4 regions of the Thalassotalea fusca genome follow, and region 1 is predicted to be linked to each of the others. Evidence: predicted binding sites of a transcription regulator. Region 1 holds the regulator's gene; each other region holds the start of a gene.
The links. The regulator LexA, encoded in region 1, represses DNA repair genes until DNA is damaged. The targets are predictions, from matches to a motif close to TACTGTATNNNNATACAGTA.
Positions count from the first base shown of each region.

Region 2: ACSLUK_RS00010 (DNA topoisomerase III) is a predicted target of LexA. The motif match lies at 1,902-1,921, and genes of this name have one in related genera.
Region 3: recN (DNA repair protein RecN) is a predicted target of LexA. The motif match lies at 2,312-2,331, and genes of this name have one in related genera.
Region 4: recA (recombinase RecA) is a predicted target of LexA. The motif match lies at 2,455-2,474, and genes of this name have one in related genera.

Region 1 is NZ_JBQRUN010000002.1:120,311-124,516, reverse strand. Features, by position in the region: gene ACSLUK_RS02935 (SUMF1/EgtB/PvdO family nonheme iron enzyme) at 1-1,367, opposite strand, end outside; gene lexA (transcriptional repressor LexA) at 1,566-2,180, shown strand; gene coxB (cytochrome c oxidase subunit II) at 2,778-4,206, shown strand, end outside.
Region 2 is NZ_JBQRUN010000001.1:3,325-7,530, forward strand. Features, by position in the region: gene ACSLUK_RS00010 (DNA topoisomerase III) at 1-1,859, opposite strand, end outside; gene folA (type 3 dihydrofolate reductase) at 2,046-2,534, shown strand; gene ACSLUK_RS00020 (hypothetical protein) at 2,712-3,338, opposite strand; gene ACSLUK_RS00025 (methyl-accepting chemotaxis protein) at 3,932-4,206, opposite strand, start outside.
Region 3 is NZ_JBQRUN010000027.1:29,153-33,358, forward strand. Features, by position in the region: gene ACSLUK_RS19070 (RnfH family protein) at 1-66, shown strand, start outside; gene ACSLUK_RS19075 (outer membrane protein assembly factor BamE) at 198-545, opposite strand; gene recN (DNA repair protein RecN) at 635-2,299, opposite strand; gene nadK (NAD(+) kinase) at 2,415-3,296, opposite strand; gene grpE (nucleotide exchange factor GrpE) at 3,461-4,099, shown strand.
Region 4 is NZ_JBQRUN010000006.1:63,538-67,743, forward strand. Features, by position in the region: gene ACSLUK_RS09305 (TOMM precursor leader peptide-binding protein) at 1-561, opposite strand, end outside; gene ACSLUK_RS09310 (hypothetical protein) at 601-756, shown strand; gene recA (recombinase RecA) at 1,389-2,408, opposite strand; gene mutS (DNA mismatch repair protein MutS) at 2,815-4,206, shown strand, end outside.

The DNA of each region.
Region 1 (4,206 bases):
AGGTTATAGCCTATGCGACGAGATTTATCTGAGGTAAATGAAATACCAGTGTTGTTTTTTGTATCGGTTATTTTAGTCGCCCATTCGGCTTCAACTTGCGCGGGTAGCTTAACCCAACTAGCCGCTTTAGTTACTGGGGGAGCATAGGTGCTTTGTGTGTGTCGCCTAACTGCAACCACTGTATAATCATAAGCATGCGCTGGCACGTTGCCATCTATAAACTGCATTTCATCAATATTATTGGCTATCATCTTAAACATTTTTCCCGGTAGTGCATTGCGATAAACGCGATAACTAACAGTATGGTCATGCTGATCGTTGTCCCAGGTTAGCCTAACACTATTACTGTTTTGACTAATCTGAAGATTTTTTACCGGCGCGGGGATTTCGGGTAGCAAATCACGGCGTTTCTGTGCTTGTTGTTGAGCAAATTCAAGTGATAGGATGAATTGCCTAGTTTCGTTCGAAATCGGTGGGATTTGGTTATCTATTACCAACCTAAATCCGTTGACACCACCAGAAAATATCTCGTCTGTTGAACGGCGGTTAGCTAATGGAAAGTGACTCCAGTGCCAGCTACTACCACGGACTACACGACGATCACACTTACCGTCAATACGTGCAGAACCATCTGTTGGTGCACCTTCATAAGTTCCTACGTAGCAATCGGAGAGAAACTCGACTACATTGCTGACCATATCGTGTAATCCAAATGGGTTTGGCTTGTACATGCCAACGATACTGGCGTAGCCAGAATTATCTTCGCAATTTGCAACTTCACCGGTCCAATTGTAGTAGCTTGTATTGTTATTGAGCTGCAATATGCTTTCACCGCGTCGATCTCCGGTATTTTCATAATCACAAACGAGCGTATTGTCTTTATCATCTCCAAAGTAATAATCGGTTTTAGTTCCAGCACGCGCAGCATATTCCCATTCGGCTTCAGAAGGTAGTCGATAGGGTCTGCCAGTTTCTTTTGCTAACCATTGTGCGTACGCATTAGCGGCTTGCCAGTTGATACACACAACAGGCTGATGTTCACTGGTGTTTAGCCTGTTGGTTTCCCAATTTCCTTTGCTGGGCAATAAAAACCACACATCTAACTCGTGTCGGCACGTTTGAGGTACAGGATAATTGGTCATTTCAACGAAACGACGGAATTCAGCAACAGTTACCTCGTACTTACTCATGCCAAAAGACTGGATGTTTACGGTGTGAATAGGCTGTGCATTAGCACGGCTAGTTGACCCCATTTTGAAACTGCCAGCAGGGATTTGTACCATGACAGGTTCGATTGGTTTATTGATAGCGTAGGACACACTGCTAGTGGCAATACTCATAGCAATTAAAAGCTTAGTTATTTTCATAGTTATTCCTCGTAAAAGACTGGCGCAATATGAGCAATAGCGCGGTGAAAAGTCCTATGAAAAACCTAGCTTTAGCTAAAAATAGAAAAATTTTAGAAATATGAATAGATAATTTCTGATTAAATTCAGTACATACCTTGCGTTTATTTACAGGCTGTATACAATGACAGTGATACTGTTCAAAAATACAGGGCTGTTATGCGACCACTTACCCCAAGACAACAACAGATCTTTGATCTGATTAAAGAGAAAATATCAGCGACCGGCATGCCACCAACACGTGCGGAAATTGCTGATTTTTTTGGTTTTAAATCGGCAAATGCGGCGGAAGAGCATTTAAAAGCTCTGGCCAAAAAAGGTTACATTGAAATGTTGCCAGGAACCTCGCGTGGCATTCGACTAGCTGAAGAGTATGCCGAAGAACAAGGACTACCACTTATTGGCCGTGTCGCTGCAGGAGAGCCAATTTTGGCGCAAGAGCACGTTGAAGAGCGTTATCAAATTGATGGTAATCTTTTCCACCCTGCAGCGGATTATTTGTTGCGGGTAAATGGCGAAAGTATGAAAGATATTGGCATATTAGATGGTGATTTACTGGCTGTGCATCAAACGACTGATGTGCAAAACGGTCAAGTAATCGTGGCGCGTGTAGAAGATGATGTTACTGTTAAGCGCTTTAAAAAAGAAGGTAATGTGGTGTATTTACATGCTGAAAATGAAGACTTTGCACCGATCAAAGTAGATCTCGCTAACCAACATTTTAATGTTGAAGGAATTGCCGTTGGTGTAATTCGTTCTGCTGACTGGATGTAATTGTTTTATATATCATCGCTAACTATTAGGTTTATTGGCGGAATGTTCAATAAGCCTAACTTTTACCGTTTTTTGAATCTTTTCTTACTCTCCTAATTAAATCCAATACCAAACTTCCTATCTAACGCGTTTTCAAACGAGTTTTAGATTAAAAAGTAATCAGTAAAAATTTTTCACGAATTTGTCAAATCAGCTTTTTTTCGAGTGCCTGCTTAAAAATACGACAATTACTGTAGTTCGTGTCACCACTGCGTTATAGCGCTTTTAGAGTGGTAACTCTATTGTTTTTATTGCCATTTCTAAGCATAGCACGCTAAATTAAAAATTGACCTAGTTTAATAATTAAGTAATTCTAGATTAGAAAGTAAGCAATAATAAGAATATGGTGGTGTTACGGTTTCTTGCGGAAGTCAGTAGCAAACGCCAAATCAAAAATAACAACAGAAAAATAAAAATGACGTGCCTAGCATGAGCTGTGTATTACTGCCTAAGCATGACTTTACATTTAAAGGGCGGAGGAGATGTCGAGTGAAAAGACGTAACCTAGGTTGGCTGTTATTGGGGTTTTTAGTTTTACCCGGTATAGCTTGGGCTGAAATGGAACTTAATCTTACCCAGGGGGTAACAGAGATAAGTCGAGAAGTGTATGGCTTACACATGTTCGTGCTTTACATCTGTACGGTAATTGGGATAGTCGTTTTTGGTGCTATGATTTGGTCGATGATTTTTCATCGAAAATCGAAAGGCGTAACACCAGCAACATTTCATGAGAGTACAAAGGTTGAGATTATTTGGACGGTAGTGCCAATTCTCATTTTGATTGGTATGGCGATTCCTGCAACCAATACGCTCGTTGAAATGGAAAACAACGACAACTCTGATATCACTATTCAAGTCACTGGTTCTCAGTGGAAATGGCACTACAAATATTTCGATCAAGACATAGAGTTTTACTCTGTATTGGCCACTCCACGTGAAGAATATGACAATCTAAATGGCCAGTCAGCGGAAAAAGGTGAACACTACTTACTGGAAGTTGATCGTCACTTAGTTATTCCGGTCAATAAAAAAGTTCGATTCTTAATTACGTCTGATGATGTTATTCACTCTTGGTGGGTACCAGCGTTTGCTGTTAAACAAGACGCTAACCCAGGTTTTATTAATGAAGCTTGGACCATCGTTGATGAACCAGGGATCTACCGCGGCCAATGTGCTGAGCTTTGTGGTAAAGATCATGGCTATATGCCTGTTGTCGTTGAGGTAAAATCTGAAGCAGACTATGCCGCTTGGATTGATGAGCAAAATAGACTTATTGCAGAAGCTGCTGCAGCTGAGCAAGCGTCGTTAACTGCATCGCTGTCTAAAGAAGAGCTTATGTCGTTAGGTGAACAAACTTACACTGCGTATTGTGCAGCGTGTCACCAACCTTCAGGGATGGGATTACCGCCAGCATTTCCAGCCCTTAAAGGAAGCCCAGTTGCGACCACAGGGCCCATAAACACTCATATTGATATTGTATTGAACGGTAAGGCAGCAATGCCAGCCTTTGGTAAGCAATTAAGTTCAAAAGAAATCGCAGCAGTTGTGACTTATGAACGAAATGCATGGGGTAATGACACCGGCGATCTAGTGCAAGCCGCAGATGTTAAAGCTGCCAGTGGTGGCGCCAGTACCGCTGTACCTGCAGTGAGTGAAGAAGTTGTGGAGACGGTACAAGAAGCCGCTGCAGAAAAAGCACCTGCTGAAGACCTTTCAAAAACATATTCTATGGATGAGCTCATGGCGATGGGCGAGCAAGTATACAACGGTAAGTGCTTAGCATGTCATCAAGCTAACGGTGCAGGGCTACCTCCAGCGTTCCCAGCATTAAAAGGCAGCCCGATGGTGTTGGGTGATGTCAGTGCGCATATCGACATGGTATTAAATGGCAGCCAAAAGAACCCAGCAATGACGCCATTTAAAGATCAATTAACAAAAACGGAAATCGCGGCAGTGGTGACTTTTGAGCGTAACGCTTGGGGTAACG
Region 2 (4,206 bases), on a different contig from region 1:
GCAACGGGAAGTTGGTTAGACGCTAATGCAACTAATTCAGTTAATGTGTGAGTTAACGGTGTCATAAAGCCTTGATAATTGGCTTTTTGTTCACTAATTTGATTGAGCGTAGCTTCCCAGTGGGCGGTCATATCTGGTTTCGTGCACTGTTCCGGTAAGGCGGCAATCAGGCCTTTTCCTGCATCAGTGGCGTGAATCGATTTTCCTGCACGTTGTAAAAAGCCGCGTTTAAATAGAAGCTCTATGATATTCGCTCTGGTAGCTTCAGTGCCTAATCCATCTGTATCTTTTAACACGCTTTTAAGGTGTTTATCGGCGACATAACGGTTAATACCCGTCATTGCTGCCAGCAATGTTGCATCGGTAAATGCTTTTGGCGGTTGGGTGAGTTTTTCTAGCAATCGTCCCTGAATACAATGTAATACATCACCTTTGCTGACCTCTGGCAAAAAATCTGATGCTTCATTTTCTGAATCCTCATGTTCTTTGGACCTATGCTTGTTAAAGAGTTGCTTCCAACCAATTTGAACTGGAACGTTGGCTGTAGCAGTGAATAACCCTCCGGAAATCGTGAGCGATAATTTAGTATGGTTGTATGTGTAGGCAGGAAAAAATTGTGCAACATATTGGCGAGCAATAAGCTGATAAACGTTTTTCTCTAAATTATTCAGCGTTGCACTGTTGAGTGGTTTTTCCGTAGGAATTATGGCGTGGTGTGCGGTTACCTTGCTGTTATTCCATGCTTTGCTTTTAAGCGCTGCGTTAGCGCCAACTATTTCATCAGATATCGGTAGTTGTGCTGACGCTAGGTTAGCTAATATTGTACGTGCTTGCTCATGGTGTTCTAGCGGTAAATAACGGCAATCTGAGCGTGGATAAGTAATCAATTGATGCTTTTCATATAGGCTCTGACAAACGTCTAATACGAGTTTCGCATTCATCGACAATTGATTTGCTGCGGCGATTTGCAATGCAGACAAATTAAAAGGCAAGGGGGGATTTTGCTGCTTATTTTCCTTCTTTATATCAGTTACAGTTGCTGGCTGATCAGAGATGCGGCCAATAACATTTTCAGCGAGCTTTTTGTTGAGTACGCGACCATCTTCATCCATATACGGTTGACACGCTTCGCTGGGTTGCCACATAGCTGAAAACGTCTCGTTCGTCTTAGTTGTTACGTCAGCAGCCACTTGAAAATAAGGTTTTTCAACAAATTCAGCAATTTCTTTGTCACGATTTACTACAAGCCCCAGCACAGGCGTTTGCACTCTCCCTACCGATAGCACGCCAGAATAGCCAACTTTGTTGCCTTGTATCGTATAAGCTCTTGTTAAGTTAATGCCGTATAGCCAGTCTGCTCGGCTTCTGGCAAGTGCTGAAACAGAAAGCGGAACAAAGCTTAGGTTTGGTTTCAATTGATTTAAGGCACGCTTTACCGCAGGCGTGTTCAGGTCGCTTATAAGCAGACGCTGAATTTGTTTTTTCTTGGCGTCACTCACTTTGAGAAAATCGATGACTTCATCTATTAGCAATTGGCCTTCGCGGTCAGGGTCGCCCGCATGGATTATCTGGCTTGCTTGCTTAACCAGTTTTCGAATAACGCTAAGTTGGCTCTTGGTCTTGAACTTGGGTTTGAGTTGCCACGCTTGTGGAATGATTGGTAAGTGATCAAGTTGCCACTTCTTGTATTTTTCATCATATGCGTCTGGATCGGCTTGTTCTAGAATGTGTCCGATACACCAAGTGACGACATCACCGTTGCCAACTTCTATAAAGCCTTGTTGTTTTTTATGTGGTTTTGGCAGTGCAGCAGCGATGGCGCGCCCTAAACTAGGTTTTTCGGCGATATATACTTTCATTCAAATTTGCGTCAATAGATAGAACGACTAAGTGTAAAAGATAACTGTCTTTATATCCAGTGTTTAAGTGCTGGCGTTAATGTCAATCGCCACGCGTTGTTAATGAATCTTATAAGAAAAATAGTGACGCTAATAGAACGCAGATAGTAGAATATGTGCATCATTTACCAAAATAATTAAACGGCCATGACAATACTTTCGATGATTGTTGCACATGCGAACGATCGCATTATCGGTAAAGACAACGACATGCCTTGGCATTTGCCAGCGGATCTCGCTTACTTCAAAAAGACGACACTGGGTAAGCCAGTGGTGATGGGACGTAAAACCTATGAATCTATCGGCCGACCATTGCCTGGACGTCAAAACATCGTAATTTCTCGTGATCCTAATTATTACGCTGAAGGAATTGAGGTCGTTACTTCGGTAGACGCAGCGATTGTTAAAGCAGGCGATGTAGAAGAAGTGATGGTGATAGGCGGTGGTGCAATTTACGCCCATTGCTTACCTGCTGCTCAACGACTTTATATCACGCATATACAGGCAAGCATTGACGGAGATACGCAATTTCCTAGCTATGACTTAAATGAATGGCATAAAATCAACAGCGAGAGCTACAAGGCTGATGAAAAGAATGCCTATGACTTAGAGTTTGCGGTTTACGAAAAACGCTAGAAATAAATTACTCCATCGCGACATCGGCTAATAATTGTCTAAGAATTCCCCAAAATTTGTTTGCAACTTTTGGGGAACACTGATGAATTTCACTTCATTTACTCGCCTTTGGTTTTGTGTTTATACGTCGTAGGCACTTTTAGCTGATTCTGAAACGCTAGTCATTTATCGCTTTGGCTATGCGCCTTTCTTAATAATACTTTTTCGTTTGGCAAACCAATCGGTAAGCAATAAGCGAAATAACCAATAAAGCATTACTACGATTACTAGAAATATTGGTAAATTTTCGTCAATAAATTCGGGCCATTTTCCTGATGTATTGGCAACAAGTGAGAGAACCGCGCCTAACAGGGCGTAACACATGCGCCATAAGTGTCTGGCAATACGGTGAGCGCCAGAAATGCCTTTTTGTATAATCAATTTCAAATCAAGCATTGCGGCGAGCAATGCAATACTGCCAAATAGATAATACATTGTTGTCATAAAGCCGGCCGGTGACGTTGTTGCCACATAAAAGTATCTGGCGCATACGATGGTAATTGTAAAAAATGCGATAATTTCAAACTTTCCCGATTTCTTTTCTGGCCGACGGATGGTTACCCATGCGGTTGATACAAAGTAGATTGACGCAATAGCGATTACTGGGTCATCAGCCAAGTAAGTGGCACTTCCTGCCATCAAAATAAATGTAATAAAGAATGCGTTTCCGGTATTGCGATGTATTTTACTTCCTTTGCCTGATAACAACGCTCCGATACCAGACAGTAATACTAATGCACCTGCAAATATGTGAAAAGTTAGCATTATCAAACTCCTTTTAGTGTATATGTTAATTGATTGGCTTAATAAGAAGCCTGTGTGTTCAACTCTACAAAGCAACACGATAATTTTGAGTTGAGTAACTGTCAGCGCATGAACTTTGTATGCATTGCCACAGCACAATTTCGCGTTTGGCCAAGTAGTTGATAGATTATGGAAAGAATGTCTCAATTCAAAGGCCAGTTATGTGCTAACAATTTGCCAATTACGCTTCGCATGTGCCAACTACGTGTCAACTTTGAGTGAAATTTGTACAGTGATGGTTGGTTGATAGCCAAGATGTTGGTTTTACGAATTGAATTAACTATTTGATCAATACAAAGATTTGTCAGAGAAATTATCACTCTCCTGACTGGTTACTAAGGATGAATTAAATAGGCTCATATGCGGCAACAGTAATGATAACCAGGTTATCATATAGCTTTAGGGACGTAGGTTTGCTTTGGAGCTAACTGTTGATAAATATTGTTCTTTGGTATTAATACAGCTAAAGCAGAGTTTGCAGATTGAATAATCACCAAACAAAAATGCCGCAATAATAATTGCGGCATTTTTCGTATAGTGGATTGTAACTGGCGTTACAACTTAAACTCTTGCACTGATTGTTGCAGTTCTTCGGCCAATCTCGCGACTTCACTGCTTGACGAAGCCGTTTGCTGAGAGCCTGCAGTAGTTTGTTCGGCAATTGTCACAATTGACTCTAAGTTTTCGCTAATTTCATGTGCCACAACACTTTGTTCTTCTGCCGCGGTCGCAATTTGTGAAGAGCGATCGTAGGCTTCGTGTACGGCGTGGGTAATGGTTTCAAGCGCCTTATCGGCTTCTTCACTTTGCTCAACACAGTCTGATGCTT
Region 3 (4,206 bases), on a different contig from region 1:
AAAGAAGAAGGGCGTGCTGATAAAGTTACGGGTGGCCGAGTTAACCCGCTGCGTGGTGGTAAATAGCTGTTTATAAGGACTCAATGGATAAGCAGAGCTAGTTAGAATTAGTTCAGATAGCTAAACTAAAAAACGACCTGATAGGTCGTTTTTTTAATAAATATACTACTGGTACGCGTAAAGAGAATTAATTCAAATTAGTTAACCATTGGCGTATAAAAGCTCTCGGGTAATTCAAAGTCACCTTCAGCAGAAACAAGCTTGTTGTCTTTAAATGTTACGATAAACTTTTTCTCGCGGTTCAACTCTTCGTCTCTTCCAGACTTAAATCGATACACGTAGTGCCACACATCTTCGTTAAACGCATCGATGACCACTGGACTACCAAGCACGAACTTTACTTGTTCTTTCGTCATCTCGATTTGAAGTTTATCGATGTCTTTTTGCTCTAAAAAGTTACCTTGCGGAATGTCGATTCGATATACCCAACTTGAACAAGCTGATAATGCCAAAATAGCGCTAAGTGCAATAACTCGTAACAACATGCTTTATTATGTTCCTCTTTCTTTTTGAACGGCGATAATAACTAAGCATGCCAGCAGTTACAAAGTAAATTTTCATTTAATTGTTCATACTAGCAAGCTAACAGCTCCTTAGCGTTTGCTAAACTACTGTCAGTTATTACGTCTCCAGCCAATAGGCGTGCGATTTCTTGGACACGCCCTTGCTCAGATAGTTCAGTAACTTTTGTCTCTGTGTTTGTGCCGTCTGTTAATTTTGTTACAAACATTTGTTGGTGCCCCTTACATGCCACTTGCGGCAAGTGAGTAACACATATCACTTGGGTGTTAGCCGCTAATTGTTGTAATTTGGCTCCAACCATGGCCGCGGTTGGTCCACTAATACCTACGTCAACTTCATCGAATATTAGCGTAGGGGTTATTACTTTGTCAGCCAAAATAACTTGCACTGCCAAGCTAATTCTTGAAAGCTCACCACCAGAAGCTACTTTGTTCATCGCTTCAAGTGATTGCCCTGGATTGAGGCTAACTAAGTATTCTACGCTGTCTAAGCCTAAGGCATTCGGTTCAGCGTCTTGATTGGTATTAATCGCAATTTCAAATTGGCCATGTGGCATGTTCAACTCTCGCATACTGGTGGTAATCAGTTTGCTTAGCTTTTTGGCCGCTTTTTGCCGTGCTTGAGTGAGCTTTTCCGCACAAGCGTAATACTGCTCTTTACTTTTAGCGATATCGTCAAACACACTCGATAAGCGAGATTCATCTGAACTTATCATTGCTAATTCATGTTTCAAGTGTTGATGGTGACTAAATAGTTTTTCAGGAGCTACTTGATGCTTTTTCGCTAGTTGAATCGCAGTAGAGTATCGTTCTTCAATGGCTTGATAGGTTTCGGGGTCAAGCTCTAATCGATCATGATAGTGACGAAGTTCCTGACTAGCATCTTCAAGTTGAATGAGCGCCTCAGAGACTGCTTCATTTACATTGGCTAAGCTTGTATCAAAATGAATTAACTCACTGATAGAATCACTGGTTTTGCGTAAGGTGTCGATTACATTGAACTGTTCGTCTTCCGCTAGCATATGCATTACGTGTAACGTTTGGTTCAGAATATGTTGCCCATTACTTTGGCGCTTGTATTCGGCTTCGAGCGCTTCAAATTCGTCGTCGTGCAAGGAAAATTCATCAAGTTCATTTACTTGATATTGTAACAACTGCTGCTTTGCATCACGTTGCACCTTGGATTCTTGCAACGCTTTCAACTCAATGTTCAATTCGCGCCATTGTTGATAATAGTGCGTAACATCTTCTAGTAAATCCTGATGGTTCGCATAATTGTCTAATATTTTACGTTGTTCACCATTTTTGGTGATTAGCTGATGATCATGTTGACCATGTATATTGATCAATCGTTGGCCTACTTCTTTAAGTTGAGCCAGTGGTACCTGACTCCCATTAATGTATGCTCTTGAACGGCCTTCTGCAGAAATTACACGTCTTAAAATACATTCATTGTCGGTTTCTAACTGATGCTTTTCTAGCCAAATTTTCGCTAACTTATTATTTGAAATATCGAATGTCGCGGCAAGCTCAGCTCGTTTACTGTTTGGTCGTACAACGTTGGTTACCGCACGGTCGCCTAAACATAATCCTAGTGCGTCAATTGCAATTGATTTACCTGCACCAGTTTCGCCAGTGATGGTAGTCATTCCATTGTGCCATTCGATGTCGAGTGAGCGTACAATGGCAAAGTTCTGAATGTTCAGTTGTATAAGCATAACGATGATTTGTACTGTATATAAATATAGGTGTTAATTTATACAGTAATAATGAGGGGCGCAACTGTTTTTTATTTAACAGTTGCAAATTTTTCTTAAGTGATTGAAATATTGTTTAATAAAGCTTGTTGCCCCAACTTAGTTTATTACGTAGAACATTAAAGTAATCATGGTCGAGTGGGTGAATTAAGCGAAGTGTATATGGACTTTTCTTAATAATGACTTCATCGCCCGGCATTACTGCGAGAATCACATGACCATCGCAGCTCACCTGAAGGTTTTCGTAATTTTCATTTGCCAGCACAAGTTTTATTTCGCTATTACCATCTACCACAATTGGACGGCTCGTGAGTGTATGGGGAAACATGGGGACCAACGACAACGCGTTCAAATTTGGCGTTAAAATTGGGCCACCTGCTGACATGGAATAGGCGGTAGAGCCTGTAGGCGTCGACACAATCAAGCCATCAGAACGCTGACTAAACATGAAACTGCCGTCAATATATACTTCAAATTCAATCATGTTGGCGACTTTTCCAGCGTGCAGAACCGCTTCGTTTACAGCACTATTGGAGCTTTTCAATTTGCCATGTCTGTATACTTCGGCTTCAATGATAAAGCGTTGCTCTGAACGTGATTTGCCGTGCAATATTTGTTCTAGCGGTGTAATTAAGTCGTTCGGCGACAAATCAGTTAAAAAGCCAAGGTTGCCTCTATTAACGCCAATAACGCCAATGTTGTAACAACTAAGCACTCTAGCAGCGCCGAGCATGTAGCCGTCACCACCAACAACTATGGCTAAATTTGCTTGTTCGCCAATTTCAACCAATGTACATACTTTAGCGTTTTGTATATTGGTTGAAAGCGCTACAGATGACTCAACAAGGACTTCATAACCTTCATCTATCAAGTACTGATGTAAGGTCTCAATAGTCGTGCTAGCGCCATTGTGGTTAGGTTTTCCGATTAATCCAATCGTGTTATATAGTTTACTCATTGAATGTGGGATTTGTGTGAACAAGTTCAGTTTATATCGGCAGTTTCGCGCTAATTTATAGCGTTGTAAAGAAAACATTTTTGTAATTGTTTATACTTGAAGCTTGATTCAGCGTGATGAATCCCCATAATTAGCAACATTAGATTTTTTACTTGGAGTTTTTCATGACGAAAGAGTCAACCGAAAATAAGAATGAGTCGGGTCTAACACCTGAAGAAATTGCCGCACAAGAAATTATCGATCAGGCTGAAGAGCAGGTCGGTGATCAATTTACGGCAGCAGCTGAAAACATTAGCCCTGAATTTGAAAAAATTAATGAACTTGAATTAACACTTGCTGCAGCGCAAGCAACTGTTGCTGATCAGAAAGATTCAGTAATTCGTGCTAAAGCAGAAGTTGACAACATTCGTCGCCGTGCAGCGCAAGACGTAGAAAAAGCACGTAAGTTCGCTTTAGAAAAATTTGCTGGTGAATTATTACCAACAGTTGACAACCTAGAGCGTGCAATTGCTAGCATCAATGTTGAAGATGAAACTCAAAAAGCGATAGCTGAAGGTGTTGAATTAACATTACAAAGCTTTTTATCTGCGCTAGACAAATTCGGTGTAAAAGCTATTGACCCGCAAAATGAACCATTTAATCCTGAATTGCACCAAGCGATGTCGATGCAGGAAGTTGAAGGTGTTGAGCCTAATACAGTTATTGCAGTAATGCAGAAAGGTTACGAATTAAATGGTCGCCTAGTGCGCCCTGCGATGGTAATGGTATCAAAACCAGCGTCAAGTGTAGATGCCACTGCATAAATGTACATTTGTTTAATGAATGAATCTGATAAAACCAGCTAGTGTGTAGCTGGTTTTTTTATGCGCTACTGTAATTCACCTCATTGCCGCAATATTACGGCTAACAC
Region 4 (4,206 bases), on a different contig from region 1:
GCACGCGATTTTGTCTTTCACTGCCTGCCTGTTTTGCTCTAGTAAATACTGTTGATCAGCGATATCAGAACATACAATTCGCAGGTGTTGACCTTCGGTTTGACTTTCATTTTGCAATTCATCGAGTACAGGTTGTGTTTGTTCAATTACTTGTTCTACACAATTGAAAATATAACCAGTGCCCTTTGCTTCTATTGTAGAAAAATATGGGAAAGGCAATCCAGAGCGGATACTTTTGCTTGAGTTAACATTGAAGTTCAGAACGTTATTGAATACACCTTGGTTTTGCTTAGCTCGCGACTCTACAATAATTGAATATTCGTGTAATGTAGCCAATGCAGTTTCAAGTTCTTCGTTACCGATTTGTTTCTGCTGCGCCCAGTCTTGAATTTGTTCGAAGTTTTGTGGCTCTATTAATCGTTCAAGCATAGCGCCTGCTAGTACTGCACTTTCTGTCAATGTTATATGCTGTCCATCTGGGACTCTGATTTGTAATTTGTCGCTATCGATGGTTTGCCATGTTATTGCTGGGTGTACGTATATTAAATTTTCATCGCTCATTGCCATTCCCTCTACTCACTTTAGCTTTGTCTAAAAATAATGCCGTGCCACCACGGTAGCTGGCACGGCAATTGTCTCTACTTCTCTGCTGAACTACAGCAGCAACAACAAGTAGATGACGTTGAAGAACAACGTCCTGCTTTTATCGCTAAACCAAACGAACTAACGCCTCTTGAACGGTCATTCGATACATAAAAACTTAATTTCTTATTTTTATTAAGGTTTTTCATTTTTTCTTTAGTCCTTTTAAATGAATAAAAATTGTATGCACCATAAATAACAACAACCTAAATTGGTCGTTATTTCTCAGATGCACGGAAAAAATAGCGAATAGAAGTGTGGAAATATCGATAAAAAGCTGAAGTGACAGGATAAGACCCTAAAGTGACATTAATTCCCTCTAAGTCACCATTGACTATTTTTATGCGTCAACGTTGAAAATTACGACGGTGCCCCTTATAAAAACAACCTACCGACAACAAGTGTTACGGATGCTTTTTATACAAAGCTATGGGATAAAAGCGCATTTAAAAATACGAAAAATCAAATGGATGGGAAGAAAAATTAATCTTTTAACTTAATTTATGGATTAGGAATGATACTTATCAATTAACGACTTAAAAGTAACTTGGTCATTTAGAAATGAGCTATCTTTGGAATGAACAGCAAATAAGATTTGGCGAAATCAGTCCATGGAAATCATGGTGATAAAAGGAAACGAAAATACTAAGTGATATATGCTAATTAAGCACTATCTGTAGGTAATGTGGTTACATACGAGCAGCACTATTTTCAAGCACCGCTCATATGTCATAACAAGAATAAAACTACTCTGCTACAGTTTCTTCTTGCTCAGTGCCTTTAGATAAAAACTGTGCACGAATGCGTGAGTCTAAATCTTTTGCGATCTCTGGGTTCTCTTTAAGGTATTTAGTTGCATTCGCTTTACCTTGGCCAATACGATCACCATTGTAGCTGTACCAAGCACCTGCTTTTTCAACCATCTTGTTTTGAACACCTAGGTCTATTAACTCACCTAAGTTGTTAATACCTTCACCGTACAGAATTTGGAATTCCACTTGTTTAAATGGTGGTGCAATTTTATTTTTCACCACTTTAACACGCGTTTCATTACCAACAATCTCGTCACCGTTCTTAACTGCACCAATGCGACGAATATCTAATCGTACTGAAGCATAAAACTTAAGCGCATTACCACCAGTAGTAGTTTCAGGGTTACCGAACATCACACCTATCTTCATACGGATCTGGTTGATGAAGATCATCATAGTGTTTGATTGCTTAAGGTTACCTGTTAATTTACGCATTGCTTGCGATAACATACGTGCTTGCAGACCCATGTGTGAATCACCCATGTCGCCTTCAATTTCTGCTTTTGGTGTTAATGCAGCTACTGAGTCAACAACAATTACGTCTACTGCACCTGAACGGGTTAGCATGTCACAAATTTCTAATGCCTGCTCACCTGTATCTGGCTGAGAAACAAGTAAGTCGTTAATGTTAACGCCAAGCTTTTCAGCATAAATAGGGTCTAATGCGTGTTCAGCATCAACAAACGCACAAACCTTACCGTTGCGTTGTGCTTCTGCGATAACTTCTAATGTAAGTGTTGTTTTACCACTTGATTCTGGTCCGTAAATTTCAATAACACGACCTAAAGGTAAGCCACCTGCACCCAGTGCAATATCCAGTCCGATTGATCCAGTAGAAATCGTCTCTACGTCCATGCTACGGTTTTCACCTAGCTTCATAATAGAACCTTTACCAAACTGACGTTCAATTTGGCTCAGTGCGGCAGACAGGGCTTTTTCTTTATTTTCGTCCATTAACGGCTCCAGAATATGGGTATCAAAATTCAATATGGGCAAAGTATACTGTATGGTCGTACAGTATCAAGCATTTTATTTAAGTTTTTTTGAGTGCAATGCCACACAAATGTATAACAAGCTGTTATTTAAAGAAATATTCTTTGCTAGATTTAGGCTTTATTGCTCGCGTTCTTATTCAAAAACTCATGTTTCCGTCACGATATTGAATTTTATACAGTAGCTTTAAATTTAGGTTGAGTTGAATTTGGCGCTAGCATATGTGCCTCTCTCCAATTTAGAATATTCACAAGAAAATGCGCCGATTATTTATTTTTACTATGGCATAATAGGCGCAATTATTTTGACAGAAGTCTCAGCCATTCCATAAATATAAGCGGCTGCTCAATCACTTACTAAATTAACCATGACGACACAAACCACTGATCTATCTACACATACACCGATGATGCGTCAATATTTGACCATCAAAGCTGATTTTCCAAATATCCTCTTGCTGTACCGCATGGGCGACTTTTACGAATTATTCTATGACGATGCTAAAAAAGCAGCTGACTTACTCGATATTTCATTAACGGCGCGTGGTAAATCTGGTGGTAATGCCATTCCTATGGCTGGTGTTCCTTATCACGCCATTGAATCCTATCTAGCTAAATTAGTACAACTGGGTGAGTCAGTCGCTATTTGCGAACAAGTAGGTGATCCAGCTACTAGCAAAGGTCCTGTTGAACGAAAGGTAATGAAGGTTGTAACACCTGGCACAATCAGTGATGAAGCACTATTGGTTGATCGACAGGACAATTTGATCGTTGCGCTATATCAAGCCAATCAAGGGTTTGGTTTGTCCTATTTAGACATGACCAGCGGGCGATTTGTTCTTACCGAGCCAAAATCTGAAGAACAAGTACAGGCAGAGTTACAACGTTTATCACCAGCGGAATTACTGTACAGTGACTCTATGGAAAGCACTCATTTGGTTGAAGGATTAAAAGGCTTACGTCGACGCCCAGAATGGGAATTCGATCTAGATACAGCTTGCAAACAACTCAATCAACAATTTGGCACGAAAGAATTAAATGGTTTTGGCGTAACTGATTACCCTAAAGGGCTTTGTGCCGCAGGCTGCTTGCTTCAATATGTAAAAGAATGCCAACGTACCGCTTTACCACATATTCGCTCCATTGTTGCCGAATCCTACCAATCTGGCGTTATATTGGATGCTGCAACACGTCGCAATCTAGAGCTAACACAGAATTTGCAAGGTGGGCAGGAAAATACATTAGCATCAATATTGGATAAGAGTGCCACGCCAATGGGCTCTCGCTTACTTAAGCGTTGGATACACTTTCCGTTGCGTAACATCAGTACGCTCGTCGCCAGACAAAACGCAACAACTGCGCTAATTGAAGCGGACATTTATGATGATTTACACCTGCAACTAAAGCAGCTGGGCGACATTGAGCGGATCGTTTCACGAATTGCGTTACGTACAGCGAGACCAAGGGATTTTGCACGCGTTAGACATGCTTTACACGCATTACCTGACATTAATGGCACATTATCTTTCTGTACGAATAAGGAAGTGCTAGCGCCTATCACTAAAGCAATACAGCCATTACCACAATTAGCTACGCTGCTGTCAGAAGCTATTGTCGAGAATCCACCAGTATTGATCCGAGACGGAGGTGTCATTGCTCCGGGTTATGACAAAGAGCTTGATAAGCTTCGCGACTTAAGCCAAGGCGCTACAGAGTTTTTAAATCAATTAGAATTGAGAGAGAAAGAGCGCACAGGTATC